Regions from separate parts of the Nonomuraea sp. GTA35 genome, predicted to be linked through region 1. Evidence: riboswitches for the same ligand, from Rfam matches in the RefSeq annotation. Region 1 holds a riboswitch; the other holds the start of a gene.
What was found. Region 1 has a riboswitch for glycine ahead of gcvT (glycine cleavage system aminomethyltransferase GcvT). Riboswitches for the same ligand answer to the same signal wherever they lie in the genome.

Region 1 (8,157 bases):
ATTTCGCCACGCCCGCGCCTTCCCCGCCGCAGCGGGCCGCACACAAGTTTAGCGCTCCGCATGCGAGCCGGAAGCGTTTGCGCGCACGAGAAGACGATCGTCCGGGCCCTCCTGGACGGAGGGCCCACCGGCGGTCAGGACAGGCCGAGCTTCTTCTTCAGCGAGGCCACGTGTCCCGTCGCCTTCACGTTGTAGAGCGCCTGCTCCACCTTCCCGTCGCCGTCGATGACGAACGTCGACCGGATCACCCCCACGACTTCCTTCCCGTACAGCTTCTTCGTGCCGTACGCCCCGTACGCCTGGTGCACGGCCAGGTCGGGGTCGGACAGCAGCGGGAAGGTCAGCGCGTCACGCTCGGCGAACTTGGCGAGCTTCTCCGGCTTGTCCTTCGACACGCCGAGGACGGCGAAACCCTCGGCCGTGAGCTGGCCGAGGTTGTCGCGGAAGTCGCAGGCCTGCTTGGTGCAGCCCGGAGTCATCGCGGCAGGGTAGAAATAGAGGATCACCCGCTTGCCGCGAAAGGTGTCGAGCGAGATGGTGCCGCCGTCGGCGGTGGGTAGCGTGAACTCCGGCGCGGCGTCGCCGGGCGTGAGTCTGGTCTCGGTCAATGGGCCCTCCTACGTTCTTCCCGCCAACCTACCGGCCCGGCCGTTGTGCCGTCCGGCGCGCCGACCTGACAGACTGATCACGACCAGAACGGACGGAGCCCGCTCGGAACGCGGCGCGGGGCACGCGTACGGTCGAAAGGAGAGCCATGGCTGACACCGATCCCGACGAGCTGGAGCGGCGGATCGCGCGGACGCGCGCGGAGTTGGCGCAGACGGTCGACGCCATTGCCGACCGGGTGAGCCCCAAGCGGGTCGCCGAGCGTACGGTGGCCGACGTCAAGAGCAGGGCCGGTCACTTCGTGGCGTCCGTGGGCGACGCGCTGGGGGTGACCCCGCGGCCGGTCGAGTACGGGGACGATCCCGAGCAGGTCTGGGAGGACGAGCGGCCCGAGCTGGGGGCGCTGCTGATCGGGGTCGGCGCGGTGCTGGTCGTGGGGGCGGCCGTCGTGCTGTGGCGCCGCCGCAGGCGCCGCTAGAGGCCCTGGTCCCTAGAGGAACGTGCGGCCCTCGCCCCGGTACGTCGGGACCGGCTCCACCACGGTGTCGCCGTCGACGAGGTGGAGCACGTCGAAGTGCTCGCACAGCTCGCCCGCCTTGGCGTGCCTGAACCACACCCGGTCGCCGAGCCGCAGGTCCTCGGCCGCCTGGCCGAGCAGCGGCGTCTGCACCTCGCCCGCGCCCTCCTCGGGCGCGTAACGCAGGCCGGCGGGCAGGTACGGCTGCGGCGCGCGGACCGGGCCCGCGGGGCCGGAGGCGAGGTAGCCGCCGCCGAGCACGGTCACCGTGCCGGGGCCCGGGCGGCGCACCACCGGCAGGGCGAACAGCGCGGCCGGGCGCCCGGTGAAGCGGCGGTAGAAGTCGAACAGCCGCGGATGGAAGAAGCCGGAGCCCGCCGCCAGCTCCGTGACGGCCTTCTCGCGCGCGGTGAGCTCCACGGAGCCGGTGCCGCCGCCGTTGACGAACTCGAGGTCGGCGAGCCGGCGCACGGCGTTCACGACGCGGCCGCGGCGCAGGATGAGCTCCCGGGCCGAGAGCGCCTGCATGAGCCGGATGAGGCGGGCGCGGGCGGCGTTCGAGGGCGGGGCGTCGCCGACGCCGGCGATCTGCGCCTCGTAGGCCAGCAGCCCCACCAGCCGGAAACCCGGCCGCTTGGCGATCTCGGCGGCCAGGTCGGCGGCCTCGTGCGGCTCGCGGACGGGGGAGCGCAGGGCGCCCGCCCTGCGGCCGAAGGCGACGTACGCGGCGTCGAGGTCGAGGCAGAGCCGGATCTCGGCGCGCGGGCGGGCCGCGGCGACGGCCGCCTCGATGTAGTCGAGGTGGGCGGCCGAGTCGACGGTCACGGTGATGTGCCCGGCGGCGCGCGCGTCCCCCGCCAGGGCGGCCAGCGCGTGCCGGTCGGCCGTGGGGTAGGCCACCAGGATGTCGGTGATGCCGTTCCCGGCCAGCCAGAGCGCCTCGGGGAGCGTGTACGACATGACGCCGCGGAAGCCGTCCATGGCCAGGATGCGTTCGAGCAGGGGGCGGCTGCGGATGGACTTGCTGGCCACCCTGATCGGCTTGCCCGCGGCCCGGCGGACGAGGTCCGCCGCGTTGGCCCGCATGGCGGCGAGATCGACGATCGCGAACGGTGGTTCGAGAGCCGCTGTGGCGCGGTCGTAGCGCTGGCGGTCATCCATACCGGCAGCGTAACCGCATAACGGGCAAAAGAATATGAGCCTTGTTCGCGTTAGTCGCCGTCCCCGTAATGTTCGGGCAAATCGGCGGCGAGGGCGCGGTCCAGGCCGTGCGGGGTGCATGTACGTCTGTCGTTGTGATGACCACGCTTCAGCAGATTCTGCCCGGCGCCGTCGTCGCCCCGCGGGACACCGGGCTGCGCCGGGCGCGCAGGGTGCTCAGGCCGGCGCGTACCGTCCCTGGAGCCCTGGTCGCGCTCGCGCTGGCCGCCGGGCTGGGGGCGACCGCGGCCGAGGTGGTGTCGGCGCTGCTCGGCGCGCCGCTCGGCTGGGTCCCGGTGGACGAGGTGGTCGAGCTCGCGGGCAGGACCACCTGGCCGGACACGGCCACCGCGGCCCTGGTGTCGGCGGGGGCGGGCACGCTCATGCTGCTGCTGGCGATCGTGCCGGGCCGTACGAGGCTGGTGCCGGTGGAGACGTCCGACCCGCTGATCGTCATCGGCATCACCCGCTCGGGCCTGCGCCGCACGCTGTGCGCGGCGGCGCAGCAGGTGGCGGGCGTGGACAAGGCCCGCGTACGCCTGCGCCGGCGCACCATCGAGGTCACCGTCACGACCGGCGCGGAGAGCACCGGCCAGATGCTCAGGCAGGTCGGGACGGCCGTGGGCGACCGCCTGGCGGGCGTCGGCACGCTGGGCACGGGCGAGGTCGTGGTACGCCTGCGCAGGAGGGCCGCGTGATGCCCCGCCGCTCGCCTCGCACGCCGAAGCGCCGCACGCCGGCCGGCAGGGGGCTGTGATGCGTCAGTACGCCGGCAACCGCGCCGGCCTGGCGGTCGTCGGGGCGACGCTGCTGGGCGCGGGCGGGTACGCGTGGCTACGCGGCCACGACCGCTTCTTCGACCTCCCGCCCACCGCCAAGGTCCTGCCCGCCCAGGCGCACCGCGCGCTGGCGGAGGACCCGTGGCCGCTGTGGTTCCTCGCGCTGGGCCTGCTGCTGCTGGCCCTGGTCGCGCTGCGCTGGCTGCTGGTCGGCCTGGGCTGGGGCCGCCGCGGCACCCACAACGGCACGGGCACGGCCATGCTGTTCGTCGGGCTCAAAGGCGTGGACGGGCTGAGCAGGACGGGGGTGCGGGTCGCCGAGGACGGCCTGCGCATCGGCCTGACCTGCCCGGCGGCGGCCGACGTGGGCGCGGTGGTGAGCAAGCTGGACCAGGACATCGTGGGCCGCATCCGGCGCGAGGTCCGCGACGACGACACCCCCACGGTGGTGCGGCTCCACGTGCGGCGCTAGCACTCGATCACGTTGACGGCCAGGCCGCCGCGCGAGGTCTCCTTGTACTTGTCGAGCATGTCCCTGCCCGTGTCCCTCATGGTCTTGATGGCCTTGTCCAGCGCCACGTAGTGCTTCCCGTCGCCGCGCAGCGCGATGCGGGCGGCCGTGATGGCCTTGTTGGAGGCCACGGCGTTGCGCTCGATGCACGGGATCTGGACGAGGCCGCCGATCGGGTCGCAGGTCAGCCCCAGGTTGTGCTCGATGCCGATCTCGGCGGCGTTCTCCACCTGCTCAGGCGTGCCGCCGAGCACCTCCGTGAGCGCGGCGGAGGCCATGGAGCAGGCCGAGCCCACCTCGCCCTGGCAGCCCACCTCGGCGCCCGAGATCGAGGCGTTCTCCTTGAACAGCACGCCGATCGCGCCGGCCGTCAGGAGGAAGCGGACCACGCCGTCGTCGTCGGCGTGCGGGACGAAGCGGGTGTAGTAGGTCAGGACGGCCGGGATGATGCCGGCGGCGCCGTTGGTGGGGGCGGTGACGATGCGGCCGCCGGCGGCGTTCTCCTCGTTGACCGCCAGGGCGAACAGCGTGACCCAGTCCATGGCCTGCAGCGGGTCCTTCTCCGGCGGCTCGGACTGCAGGCGGCGGTGGAGCTGGTTGGCGCGGCGCTTGACCTTCAGACCGCCCGGCAGCACGCCCTCCTTGGAGATGCCGCGGCGCACGCACTCGGACATGACCTGCCACAGGCGCAGCAGGCCCTGGCGGATCTCCTCCTCGGTGCGGCCGAACGCCTTCTCGTTCTCCAGCATCAGCGCGGAGATCGACAGGCCGGTGTTCGAGCAGTGCTTGAGCAGCTCCTCGCCGGTGGTGAAGGGGTAGGGCAGCACGGTGTCGTCGGGCTTGATGCGGCCGGCGCCGGTGGCCTTCTCGTCCACGACGAAACCGCCGCCGACCGAGAAGTAGACCTTCTCCCTGAGCCGCTCGCCGGAGGCGTCGAAGGCGGTGAAGCGCATGCCGTTCGGGTGCTCGGGCAGGGAGATCTTGCGCTCGAAGACGAGGTGCTCGCCGACGACGAAGGGGATCTCGCGGGTGCCGTACAGCTTGACGGTGCCCGACTCGCGCATCGCGGCGATGCGGGCGTCGACGGTGTCCACGTCCACCAGCTCGGGCTTCTCGCCGGACAGGCCGAGCAGGACCGCCTTGTCGCTGCCGTGGCCCTTGCCGGTCAGGCCGAGCGAGCCGTAGAGGATGGCCTCCACGCGCGCGACCCGCTCCAGCAGGCCGTCCTCGTGCAGGCCGCGGACGAACTTGTGCGCCGCCGCCATGGGGCCGCCCGTGTGGGAGCTCGACGGGCCGATGCCGATCTTGAAGAGGTCGAAGACGCTGATCGCCATTGATGTGCGCCCTTCTTGAGAGGCCGGGGCCCGCGCGGGGCCCCGGCGGTTAGGTCAGGACTCGCCCGAGGTGAGAGCGGTGTACTCCTCAGGCGAGAGCAGGTCCTCAGGGTCGCCTTCCACGCGCACCTTGAACATCCAGCCCTCCCCGTACGGGTCGCTGTTGACGAGGCCCGGGTCGTCCACGACGGACTGGTTCACCTCGGTGACCTCGCCGCCGACCGGGGCGTAGATCTCGTTCACGGACTTGGTCGACTCCACCTCGCCGACGGAGTCGCCCTGCTCGACGTTGGCGCCGACCTCGGGAAGCTGCACGTAGACGACGTCACCAAGGGACTCGGCGGCGAAGGCCGTGATGCCGATCGTCACGGTGGCGCTGTCCTCCAGCCCGGCAACCCACTCGTGCTCCTTGGTGTAGCTCAGGTCGTCAGGGATGTTGCTCACTTGTTCCTCCTGTAAAAGGGCAGCTCAACCAGGTCCATAGGTTCATGGCTGCCCCGGATGTCCACGGCCAGGCCTGATTCGGCGCCGGTGTCCACATAGGCCATCGCGATGGGCTTTCCCAGGCTCTGGGAGGGCGCACCGCTGGTGACCTCGCCGACGACGACGCCGTCCTTGGTGACCGGGTAACCGTGGCGCGGCACCCGGCGGGTCCGTGCGACGAGGCCGACGAGCCTGCGCCGGGGCGTGTCGTCCTTGACCGCCTCGAGCGCCGACCTGCCGACGAAGTCGCCCGGCTTGTCGAATTTCACCACCCTGCCCAGGCCCGCGTCGAACGGAGTGAGCTCCGCGCTCAGCTCGTTGCCGTACAGCGGCATGCCGGCCTCCAGCCGGAGCGTGTCGCGGCTGGACAGCCCCGCGGGCTTGAGCCCGTGCGGCTCGCCGGCCGCCGTGATCGCGTGCCAGAGCGGCACGGCGTCCTGGTTCGCCACGAACAGCTCGAACCCGTCCTCGCCGGTGTACCCGGTACGGGCGATCAGCGCCTGCCGGCCGTCCACCTGGCCGGGCAGGCCCGCGTAGTACTTGAGCCCGTCGAGGTCGGCGTCGGTGAGCGTGGCGAGGATCTCCTGGGCGCGCGGGCCCTGGACGGCGATCAGCGCGTACCGGTCCGAACGGTCCTCCACCACCGCGTCGTACGGCTTCGCGCGCTCCCGCAGCTCGCCGGCGACCTTCTGGTAGTTCGAGGCGTTGGCCACGACCATGAACTCCTCGTCACCGAGCCGGTAGACGATGAGGTCGTCGAGCACGCCGCCGCGCTCGTTCACGATCATGGTGTACCTGGCCCGGCCGGGCGCCAGCGCCGACAGGTGCCCGACCAGCGCGTAGTCCAGCGCCTCGCCGGCCTGCGGCCCGGTCAGGAAGATCTCGCCCATGTGCGAGAGGTCGAACAGCCCGGCCGCCTCGCGGACGGCCCGGTGCTCCGCGGACTCGCTGCCGTACCGGAGCGGCATGAGCCACCCGGCGAAGTCGGTGAGGGTGGCGCCGAGGCTCTCGTGAACGTCTCGTAGCGGTGTCGGTCGGGACATTTGTCGCACCTCAGGACAGGAGTGGATGCCAGCATCCTCCCCCTCTGTCATCGATGCCTGAGAGTTTCACCCGACTTTTGCCGGACTTTCACCTTCGGCGAGGCCCGCAGGCCTGCTTTCCAGAGGACACCTCGTCCGCGCGGTCCTTTGCCTTGAGAGGTTCGCGGGGAGGGCTTGCTCCTTCAGGGACCCTGACCGGCTGTCAGGGTGCTCTCCCGCGCGGTTTCGACGGTGATGTCCGTCAGCCTAGTGCCGTTACGGGGCTGTTGTCGCGTTGCGGGCCGGACGTGAACCACGGGGGGCGATCACGTTTTGAGGGCATGCGCCGGTTACTGGCGTCAGCAGGCCCGGACGAGCGCCTCGAACAGCGCGTGGTCCTCGGCCGCCTCCGGGTGCCACTGCACGGCCATGGTGAACGTCCCGGAGGACTCCACGGCCTCGATGGTGCCGTCCTCGGTGGTGGCGGTGACCGTCAGGCCGGGGGCGAGCCGGTCCACGGACTGGTGGTGGTAGTGGGGGACCGTCACCGGCTCCTCGCCCAGCGCCTTGGACAGGCCGGTGCCGGGGACCGGGGTGACGGGCAGGTGCCCGAAGACGCCGGGCCCCGGGCAGTGGTCCGTGTGGCCGACCACGTCGGGCAGGTGCTGGTGCAGGCTGCCGCCGAGGGCCACGTTGAGCACCTGGAGGCCGCGGCAGACGCCCAGGAAGGGCAGCCCGGCGTCGAGGGCGGCCGCGAGCAGGGCGAACTCCGCCTCGTCCCGAAATTTCCGGACGTAGCCGCTGCGTTCGTGCGGCTCCGCGCCGTACCTGGCCGGATCGATGTCGCCGCCGCCTGCCAGGATCAGCCCGTCCAGGCGGCGTACCAGCCCGGCCGGCTCCCCGGCGGGCGGCAGCAGGACCGGCTGGCCGCCGGCCCGCACGACCTGCTCCACGTACGTGTACGGCAGCAGCGCGGCGCGGGTGTCCTGCCACACCGTGAACGAGGCGGTCTCGGCGTAACACGTGATGCCGATGACGGGACCCATGACCGCCCCCTACAGCGGCGTGACGTAGGCGCCGGAGATGCCGCCGTCCACCAGGAACTCGCTGGCCGTGATGAACGAGGCGTCGTCGCTGGCCAGGAACGCCACCGCGGCCGCGATCTCCGACGCCTCGGCGAAGCGGCCCACGGGCACGTGCACCAGCCGCCGCTGCGCCCGCTCGGGATCCTTGGCGAACAGCTCCCGCAGCAGCGGCGTGTTCACGGGCCCGGGGCACAGCGCGTTGACCCGGATGCCCTCCCTGGCGAACTGCACGCCCAGCTCCCGCGACATCGCCAGCACCCCGCCCTTCGAGGCGGTGTAGGAGATCTGCGAGGTCGCCGACCCCATCACGGCCACGAACGACGCGGTGTTGATGATCGAGCCCCTGCCCTGGCGGCGCATGTACGGGATGACGTGCTTGCAGCACAGGTAGACGCTGGTCAGGTTCACCTCCTGGACGCGGCGCCAGGCGTCGAGGCCGGTCTCCAGGATCGAGTCGTCGTCGGGCGGCGAGATGCCGGCGTTGTTGAAGGCGACGTCCACGCTGCCGTACGTGTCGTGCGCCGTCCTGAACATCCTGACGACGTCGTCCTCGCTGGTCACGTCGGCCTTGACGAACAGGCCGCCCACCTCGGCCGCGGCCTTGACGCCCGCCTCCTCGT
Region 2 (8,157 bases), on a different contig from region 1:
CGGCACGTACGCGGCCGTGCCGACCCCCAGGACGGCCTGCCAGGCGGCCCTGGCCTGCTCGTCGCGGCCCTCCCGCTCGAACCCCTGGGCGAGGTGACAGGCGGCCTGGGCGGCGTACTCGGGGTGGCCGGTGGCCAGCGCGGTCCTGGCGGCGGCCCTGGCCCCCTCGACGTCGCCGCGTTGTTCGAGCACCACGGCGAGGCCGACCGCGGCCTGCGCCCTGTCGGGCCCGTCGGGGTCGGCGGCCAGCTCGCCGAGTATGCGGGCGGCGGCGTCGAGGTCACCGCGCTCGGCCAGCAGGCGGGCGGTGTCGAGGGGCGGGGTCTCCAGCTCTGAGGACGTCAAGAGAGCTCCTTGGGGCGGCAGTCGCACCGAGCCTAACGACTATCGGCGATCATGTCTGCTCACTTGACACCGAAGGACTGGCACGAGCCATGCCCCCGATCGGCGGGCGCACCCGGACCTGCCCGGACGCGTTCCGGGACAAGCCCGGCACGCGCGGGGCGCGGAGCCGCGCCCCGCGCGTGTCGGGCGTGCGGGCAGGCGGGCAGGCCGGGAGGTCAGTCCTCGTAGGCCTCGAGGGGCGGGCACGAGCACACCAGGTTGCGGTCGCCGTAGGCCTGGTCGATGCGGCGCACCGGCACCCAGTACTTGCCGTCGCGCAGCGACGGCAGCGGGTAGGCGGCCTCCGAACGGGTGTACGGGTGCGGCCACTCGTCGGCGCTGACGGACTCGGCCGTGTGCGGCGCGTTGCGCAGCGGGTTGTCCGTCTTGTCGTAGTCGCCGGAGGCCACCTTGGCGATCTCGCCGCGGATGGCGATCATGGCGTCGACGAACCGGTCGAGCTCGTTCAGGTCCTCGCTCTCGGTCGGCTCGATCATCAGGGTGCCGGCCACGGGGAACGACATGGTCGGCGCGTGGAAGCCGTAGTCGATGAGGCGCTTGGCCACGTCGTCCACGGTGACGCCGGTCTCCTTGGTGATCTGCCGCAGGTCGACGATGCACTCGTGCGCCACCAGGCCGCCGCGGCCGGTGTAGAGCACGGGGTAGTGCGGGGCCAGGCGCCTGGCCAGGTAGTTGGCCGACAGGATGGCCTGCTCGGTGGCCGCCGTGAGGCCGTCGGCGCCCATCATCCTGACGTAGGCCCACGAGATCGGCAGGATGCCCGCCGAGCCGTACGGGGCCGCCGAGACGGGGCCGACGGGGGTGCCGTTGTGCAGCGGGTGGCCGGGCAGGTAGGCGGCCAGGTGGCCGCGGACCGCGACCGGGCCGACGCCGGGGCCGCCGCCGCCGTGCGGGATGCAGAACGTCTTGTGCAGGTTCAGGTGGGACACGTCGGCGCCGAACTCGCCCGGCTTGGCCAGCCCGACCAGGGCGTTGAGGTTGGCGCCGTCCACGTACACCTGGCCGCCGGCGTCGTGCACCTTGGCGCACACCTCGGTGATCGTCTCCTCGTACACGCCGTGCGTGGACGGGTACGTCACCATGATCGCCGCCAGCGCGTCGCGGTGCTTGTCGATCTTGGCGTCGAGGTCGGCCAGGTCGACGTTGCCGTCGCTGTCGCAGGCCACGACCACGACGCGCATGCCGGCCATGATGGCGCTGGCGGCGTTCGTGCCGTGGGCGGAGGACGGGATGAGGCACACGTCGCGCTCGCCGTGGCCGTTGGCGCGGTGGTAGGCGCGGATGGCCAGCAGCCCGGCGAACTCGCCCTGCGAGCCGGCGTTCGGCTGGATGGAGACGGCGTCGTAGCCGGTCACCTCGGCCAGCCAGCCCTCCAGCGTGCCGATCAGCTCCCGGTAACCCTCGGCCTGGTCGTCGGGCGCGTACGGGTGGACGGCGGCGAACTCCGGCCAGGTGATCGGCTCCATCTCGGTGGTCGCGTTCAGCTTCATCGTGCAGGAGCCGAGCGGGATCATCGAGCGGTCCAGCGCGATGTCCTTGTCCTGCAGCTTGCGCAGGTAACGCAGCATCGCGGTCTCGGAGCGGTGGCTGTGGAAGACCGGGTGCGTCAGGTACGGGCTCTCGCGCAGCAGGTCGGCGGGCAGCGCGTCGGGGGCGTCCGCCGGGGCCACCTCGGCGCTCACGCCGAACGCCGCCCACACCTTGGCGAGCTCGGCGGCGCCCGTCTTCTCGTCGCAGGCCACGGAGACGTGGTCGTCGTCCACCTGCCAGAGGTTGACGCCCCGCTCGGCGGCGGCGGCCACGACGGCGGCGGCCCTGCCGGGCACGCGGGCCAGCACCGTGTCGAAGAACTCGCCGTGCACGACCTCCACGCCGGCGCCGCGCAGCCCCTCGGCCAGGGCGGTGGCGTGGCGGTGCACCCGGTGCCCGATGCCGCGCAGGCCCTCAGGGCCGTGGTAGACGGCGTACATGCTCGCGATGACGGCGAGCAGCACCTGGGCGGTGCAGATGTTGCTGGTGGCCTTCTCGCGGCGGATGTGCTGCTCGCGGGTCTGCAGGGCCAGGCGGTAGGCGGGGTCGCCGTCGGCGTCCACGGACACGCCGACGAGACGCCCCGGCAGCTGCCGCTGCAGGCCCTCCCGCACGGACATGTACGCGGCGTGCGGCCCGCCGAACCCGAACGGCACCCCGAACCGCTGCGAGGAGCCGATCGCGATGTCGGCGCCCAGCTCGCCGGGGGCGGCGACCAGCGTCAGCGCCAGCAGGTCGGCGGCGGCCACGACGAGCGCGCCGGCCTCGTGCGCGGCGGCGGCCACGGCGCGGAAGTCGCGCAGCCGCCCGGAAGCGCCGGGGTACTGCACGAGCAGCCCGAAACACTCGGGCAGGTCACCGTCCAGATCGTGCTCCACCAGCGTGATGCCGAGCGGCTCCGCCCTGGTGGCCAGCACGGCCTTGGTCTGGGGCAGCGCGTCGGCGTCCACCACGAACACGTCGCTCTTCGACTTGCCCGCCCTGCGGGCCAGCGTCATGGCCTCGGCCGCGGCCGTGGCCTCGTCCAGCAGCGACGCGCCCGCGACGGGCAGGCCGGTGAGGTCGGAGACGACCGTCTGGAAGTTCAGCAGCGCCTCCAGGCGGCCCTGCGAGATCTCCGGCTGGTACGGGGTGTAGGCGGTGTACCAGCCCGGGTTCTCCAGCAGGTTGCGGCGGATGACGCCGGGCGTGACGGTGTCGTAGTAGCCCAGGCCGATCATGGAGGTGAGCACCCGGTTGCGCCCGGCCAGCGCGCGCAGCTCGGCGATGGCCTCGGCCTCGCCGATCGCGGCGGGCAGCTTGAGCTTGTCCTTGGCCCTGATGGCCTCGGGGACGGCCACCGCCACCAGGTCCGCGACGGATTCGAAGCCCACGGCCTCGAGCATGCGCTGCTGCTCGGACTCCGACGGGCCGATGTGCCTGGACGAGAACGGCGGAGCTGACAGATCGGTCATGGGGTTGTGCCTCCCGAGGCTTTCATGGAGACCGGCGCCAGGGCGCGGACGAGTGCCGGGTCTCCCCCTCTGTCAGCGCGGCCCCGCGATGTGCGTCGGCGCCACGACCTGAGAGCTTCACCCCCGGTGGGGCTTGCACCGTCGGTGAGGCGCGCCTGGCGGGTGCGCCTGCTTTCCAGAGTTGCCTCACCCGAGCGGTACTGGATGCCTGAGAGATTCCGGGGAGGGTTGCTCCTTCGGCGCCCCGGGACCAGGTGCCCGGGGACTCTCCCGCACGGGGTCGTCAGCCTTACTGTCCTAGATTACTACGGTAGGCCCCGGTAACCGCTCACCGGACCACTTCCGGCCACCGGCGCGCCCTGTACGGATGCCGGTGGCGGCCCGTGAAAGGGCGTCCAGGCACGTCAGGTCGGGCACGTCAAGCCGGGCACGGGAGCGCCTGGGAGTGCGGTGCGTGGGTGCGCGGGCACGACGGCCGGCGTGCGACGCCGGCCCGATCGGCCGGTGCGGCGGGCGCGGGAGCCCCGAGCTGATCGGCCTGGCGCGGAAGCCCGAGGGGGGTCGGCCGGCGCGGTGGGCGCGGGCCCGATCTGCCGGGCACGGGGGCCAGAGCGGGTCGGCCGGGCGCAGGGGCCCGGGGCCGGTCGGCCGGCGCGGCGCGGGCCCGATCTGCCGGGCGTGAAGGCCAGGGGCGGGTCAGCCGGTGCGGCGGGCGCGGCGCCTGCGGGCCAGTTCGTCAGCGGGATGGTCGGCCGGGACGGTGTCCTCGACCGCCGCGCGTTCCCCCGGCAGCTCCGCGAGGGAGCCCTCGACCTCCCGCCAGACCCGCCCGAGCGCGATGCCGAACACGCCCTGGCCGCCCTGGAGCAGGTCGATCACCTCGTCGGCCGAGGTGCACTCGTAGACGCTGACACCGTCGCTCATGAGCGTGATCTGCGCGAGGTCGGCGACCCCGCGGTCACGCAGGTGCTGCACCGCCGTGCGGATCTGCTGCAGTGACACCCCGGTGTCGAGGAGCCGCTTGACGACCTTGAGCACCAGGATGTCGCGGAAGCTGTAGAGCCGCTGGGAGCCCGAGCCGTGCGCCGCCCTTATCGTGGGCTCGACCAGGCCCGTGCGCGCCCAGTAGTCGAGCTGCCTGTAGGTGATGCCGGCCGCGGCGCAGGCCGTCGGCCCGCGGTATCCGATGTCGCCCGGCAGCGTCGTCGGCTGCTCGTCGAAGAGCAGGCCCTGCTCCCCGGCACGCTGCCGCGCGCTCTCGCGCCGCACCGGATCTTCCTGGCCGGCCGTCTTTCCCTCGCCGCTGCTGACCGCCACGCGGACCTCCGGCTTTCTCTCATCCCGTGGCCTGATCTGGGGGTTCATGAAGGGCGACCACGGGTTTCACTTGCACCGTAGGACCGTGACCATGCTCAGTCAACGATCCGGCTCGGCGCGTCGTGAAGCGTAAATGCACTGAAATACCTACCCCGCCCTGCCGAAGTCCTCGGGAGTGATCGTGTCAAGGAACTCCCTGAACTTCTCCACCTCGTCCTCCTGGTCGTCCGGGATGATCACCCCGGCCTCCTGGACGACCTCCTCGCTGGCGAAGATGCGGGCCCCGGTACGCAAGGCGAGCGCGATCGAGTCGGACGGCCGCGCGCTCACCTCCACGCCGTTGGAGAAGACCAGATCGGCGAAGAAGATGCCGTCGCGCAGCGCGACGATGTTGACCGCCCGCAGGCCGACGCCCAGGGCGCTCAGCACGTCGCGGAAGAGGTCATGGGTGAGCGGCCGCGGCGGGGGCTCCTCCGCCTGGGCCAGCGCGATGGCCGTGGCTTCGGGCATGCCAATCCATATAGGAAGGAACCGCTCCCCGTGTGCCTCCTTGAGCAAGACGATCGGCTGATTTGTGGGCATTTCAACTCGAACGCCCACGACCTCCATCTGCAACACGGGCTGCTCCGTATTCCTGACCGGTCACCCGGCACAGCTCTTCGATCATCGCTTCTGCTGACTTGGCTTCGCAATTCAACGTAACACCCAGCGGGCCTGGAATGTGCCCCCGCCTCCCAGCTCGCTACGGTCTCAACGACCCAGGACCGATCGGACACCCGTGCGCACAAGGGACGCGTGCAGGTCGAGCAGCAGCGTGGAAAGTTCCCTGGCGACCTCGTCGGCCTCGCCGATGGCTCCCGGCCGGCGCCGCTTGAGTATGGGGGCGACCGTCTGCTCGACCAGACCGGCCTCCCGCTCGGCCGCCGCCTTGACCGCCCGCAGGTGGCGGGCGTGCAGGCCGAACCGGGCCAGGGCGCCCACGGTGCGGGCCACCTTGAGCGCCTCCTCGTCGTAGCGCCTGGCCACGGGGGCCAGCAGGCCGTAGTCCTCGAGCTCGGTGAGGGTCTCCTCGTCGATGCCGGCGGCCTCGAGCAGCTCGGCCCGGCTGAGCCTGGTCTCCTGCGGCTGCTGCAGGGCGCGCGGGCGGCCGAAGCTCTCGGCCATCCTGTCCTTGATCACTCGCAGCGGCAGGTAGTGGTCACGCTGCTCGGTGAGGATGAAGCGCAGCTGCTCCACGTGCAGGTGGGTGAACTTACGGTAGCCGGACGGGCTGCGCTCGGGCTCGATCAGCCCCTCGCCCTCCAGAAACCTGATCTTGGAAATCGTCACGTCGGGGAACTCGCCCTGCAGGAGCGCGAGCACCTCCCCGATGCTCATGTGCGAGCGTGCCGCCTGGGAGCTCATCCGGCCTCCCGCGAACGGCCGCCCGTCACCTTGAGTCGCTCACTGCGCCCGCTCATGCGCCGGAGTTGCCCCGCATCAGGAAGAGAAGGCGGAACTTGCCGATCTGCACCTCGTCTCCGGAGTGCAGGGGAACCTCCTCGATCCGCTCCCGGTTGACGTAGGTGCCGTTGAGGCTGCCCACGTCGCGCACGGAGAACTGGCCGCCGCGGTGGCGGTAGAACTCGACGTGGCGGCGGGAGACCGTGATGTCGTCGAGGAAGATGTCGCTCTCCGGATGGCGCCCGGTCGTGGTCAGGTCCTTGTCGAGCCGGAAACGGCTCCCCTGGTTGGGCCCCCGGGTCACCGTGAGCAACGCCGTGCCGGGCGGCAACTGGTCGACCAGCGCCCGCTCGGCCAGGAGCATGTCGCCTGTCTCAGCCTCGTACGCCTCGATTCCCGCGACGGAGATCGTCGATGTGGTGTCCCCGGAGACCTCGGGTCTGGTCAGCGGTGACCCACAGCGGGAACAGAAACGGGCATCCTCGGGGTTGGCGTGCCCGCACTGCGTGCAGTAGACGCTCGGCATTGATCGGCTCGGCCTCCTACCGCGAAGACGCGGCGACGGTGCTCAGGGCGCGCCTCGCTTCGCTTTTTCAAGTTTGCGAATGCCGCAACTTACGCTGATCAGCGGCAAAGGTCAAGGCGGGGCGCTGCACGTTGGTTTGGACGCAGACAAAGTTACCGCCGCCGCCGCCCCGTGGTCCATGCCGCCGCGCGTTTCTACATTACGATCTTGCGGCACTCCCCGGGCACATCTTCGGCAAACCCTTTCCGATCACAGCGTGTGACGCTATCACCCCGCGGCCTGTTCCACGATCCGGGCCCAGCGTTCGATGAGCGCCTGGGCGCCGTCCACGTCCCCGGCCTCGGCCCACAGATCGGTGACGGGCTCGGCGGCGGCGGGCAGCACCAGCACCCAGCTCCCGTCGTCGCGGATCACGCGCACGCCGTCCGTGGTGTCGATGCGGTGCCCCCCTGTCTCGGCCTCGGCCGCCTCGATGACCGAGCGCATGACGGCGCCCTTGGCCGCCCACGGCGTGGGCACGGTGCGCTTGAGCAGCTTGACCTCGGGGATCCTGGCGTCGATCTGGCTGAGCGACAGCCGGGTGCGGGCGACCAGGCCGAGCAGGCGGATGAACGCGGCCAGCCCGTCGATCGCGGGGCTGAACTCCGGCACGACGAAGCCGCCGCGCCCGTCGGCCGCGAAGATCATGTCGGGGCCGGCGGCGGCCGAGGTGAGGGCGTCCTGCGCGGTGGAGGTCCACTGCACCTGCACGCCGTGGAAGCGGCACACCTGCTCGGCGACGCGGGTCGTGGTGACCGGCAGCGCCACCTGCCCGCCCCTGCGCTCGGCGGCGACGAGGTCGAGCACGACGAGCAGCGCCCGCTCCTCGCTGATGAGCTGCCCCTTCTCGTCCACCAGGCCGATGCGCTCGCCGACCGGGTCGAACCGCACGCCGAACGCCGCCCGCGAGCTGCTGACCAGCTCCGACAGGCGTTGCAGGTCGCGGCGGCGCTCGGCGAGCGTCTCGGTGGGCGAGACCTCGTCGAGGCGGGCGTTGACGGTGAGCACCTCGACGCCGACCCGGCCGAGCAGGGTGGGCAGCACCAGCGAGGAGGTGCCGCCCGCGCAGTCGACGACGACCTTCATGTCCCGCACGCCGCCGACGCCGACGTTGCGCAGCAGCTCGTGGGTGTAGTCCTCGAAGGCCCTGGCCGGGTAGGCGAGCCCGGCGATCTCGCCGGGGAACGCGCGGCGGAACTCCTGCCGGGAGAAGACCCGCTCCAGCTTGCGCTGAGCGGCCGGCGGCAGGTCGGCGCCGCGGTCGTCCATGATGACGATGTCCACGCTCTGCGGGTCCCCCGGCGTGGTGCGCAGCGCGATGCCGCCGGCGGCCGATTCGCGGGCGGTGTGGAAGCGGGTGACGGGCAGCGGGGCGGCCTCGAGGTCGAGCACGTTGATGGCGCCCGCGGTGAGCGCGCCGATGACGGCCCGCTTCAGCGCCCT

Region 2: another riboswitch for glycine. It lies ahead of gcvP (aminomethyl-transferring glycine dehydrogenase); the one in region 1 lies ahead of gcvT (glycine cleavage system aminomethyltransferase GcvT).

What each region holds. Positions count from the first base shown of each region.
Region 1 covers NZ_JBGNUV010000004.1:193,683-201,839, reverse strand. The annotation lists tRNA gene ACBJ32_RS19370 (tRNA-Leu) at 1-16, opposite strand, end outside; gene bcp (thioredoxin-dependent thiol peroxidase) at 135-608, opposite strand; gene ACBJ32_RS19360 (DUF3618 domain-containing protein) at 755-1,084, shown strand; gene ACBJ32_RS19355 (amino acid deaminase/aldolase) at 1,097-2,284, opposite strand; gene ACBJ32_RS19350 (DUF6286 domain-containing protein) at 2,422-3,021, shown strand; gene ACBJ32_RS19345 (hypothetical protein) at 3,080-3,574, shown strand; gene ACBJ32_RS19340 (L-serine ammonia-lyase) at 3,571-4,947, opposite strand; gene gcvH (glycine cleavage system protein GcvH) at 5,002-5,391, opposite strand; gene gcvT (glycine cleavage system aminomethyltransferase GcvT) at 5,388-6,473, opposite strand; glycine riboswitch at 6,604-6,701, opposite strand; gene ACBJ32_RS19325 (gamma-glutamyl-gamma-aminobutyrate hydrolase family protein) at 6,812-7,498, opposite strand; gene ACBJ32_RS19320 (3-oxoacyl-ACP reductase) at 7,508-8,157, opposite strand, start outside.
Region 2 covers NZ_JBGNUV010000002.1:76,718-84,874, forward strand. The annotation lists gene ACBJ32_RS07150 (hypothetical protein) at 1-345, opposite strand, end outside; gene gcvP (aminomethyl-transferring glycine dehydrogenase) at 561-3,389, opposite strand; glycine riboswitch at 3,575-3,672, opposite strand; gene ACBJ32_RS07160 (MerR family transcriptional regulator) at 4,086-4,706, opposite strand; gene ACBJ32_RS07165 (bifunctional nuclease family protein) at 4,854-5,324, opposite strand; gene ACBJ32_RS07170 (MerR family transcriptional regulator) at 5,457-6,110, opposite strand; gene ACBJ32_RS07175 (FHA domain-containing protein) at 6,163-6,675, opposite strand; gene ACBJ32_RS07180 (sugar phosphate nucleotidyltransferase) at 6,943-8,157, opposite strand, start outside.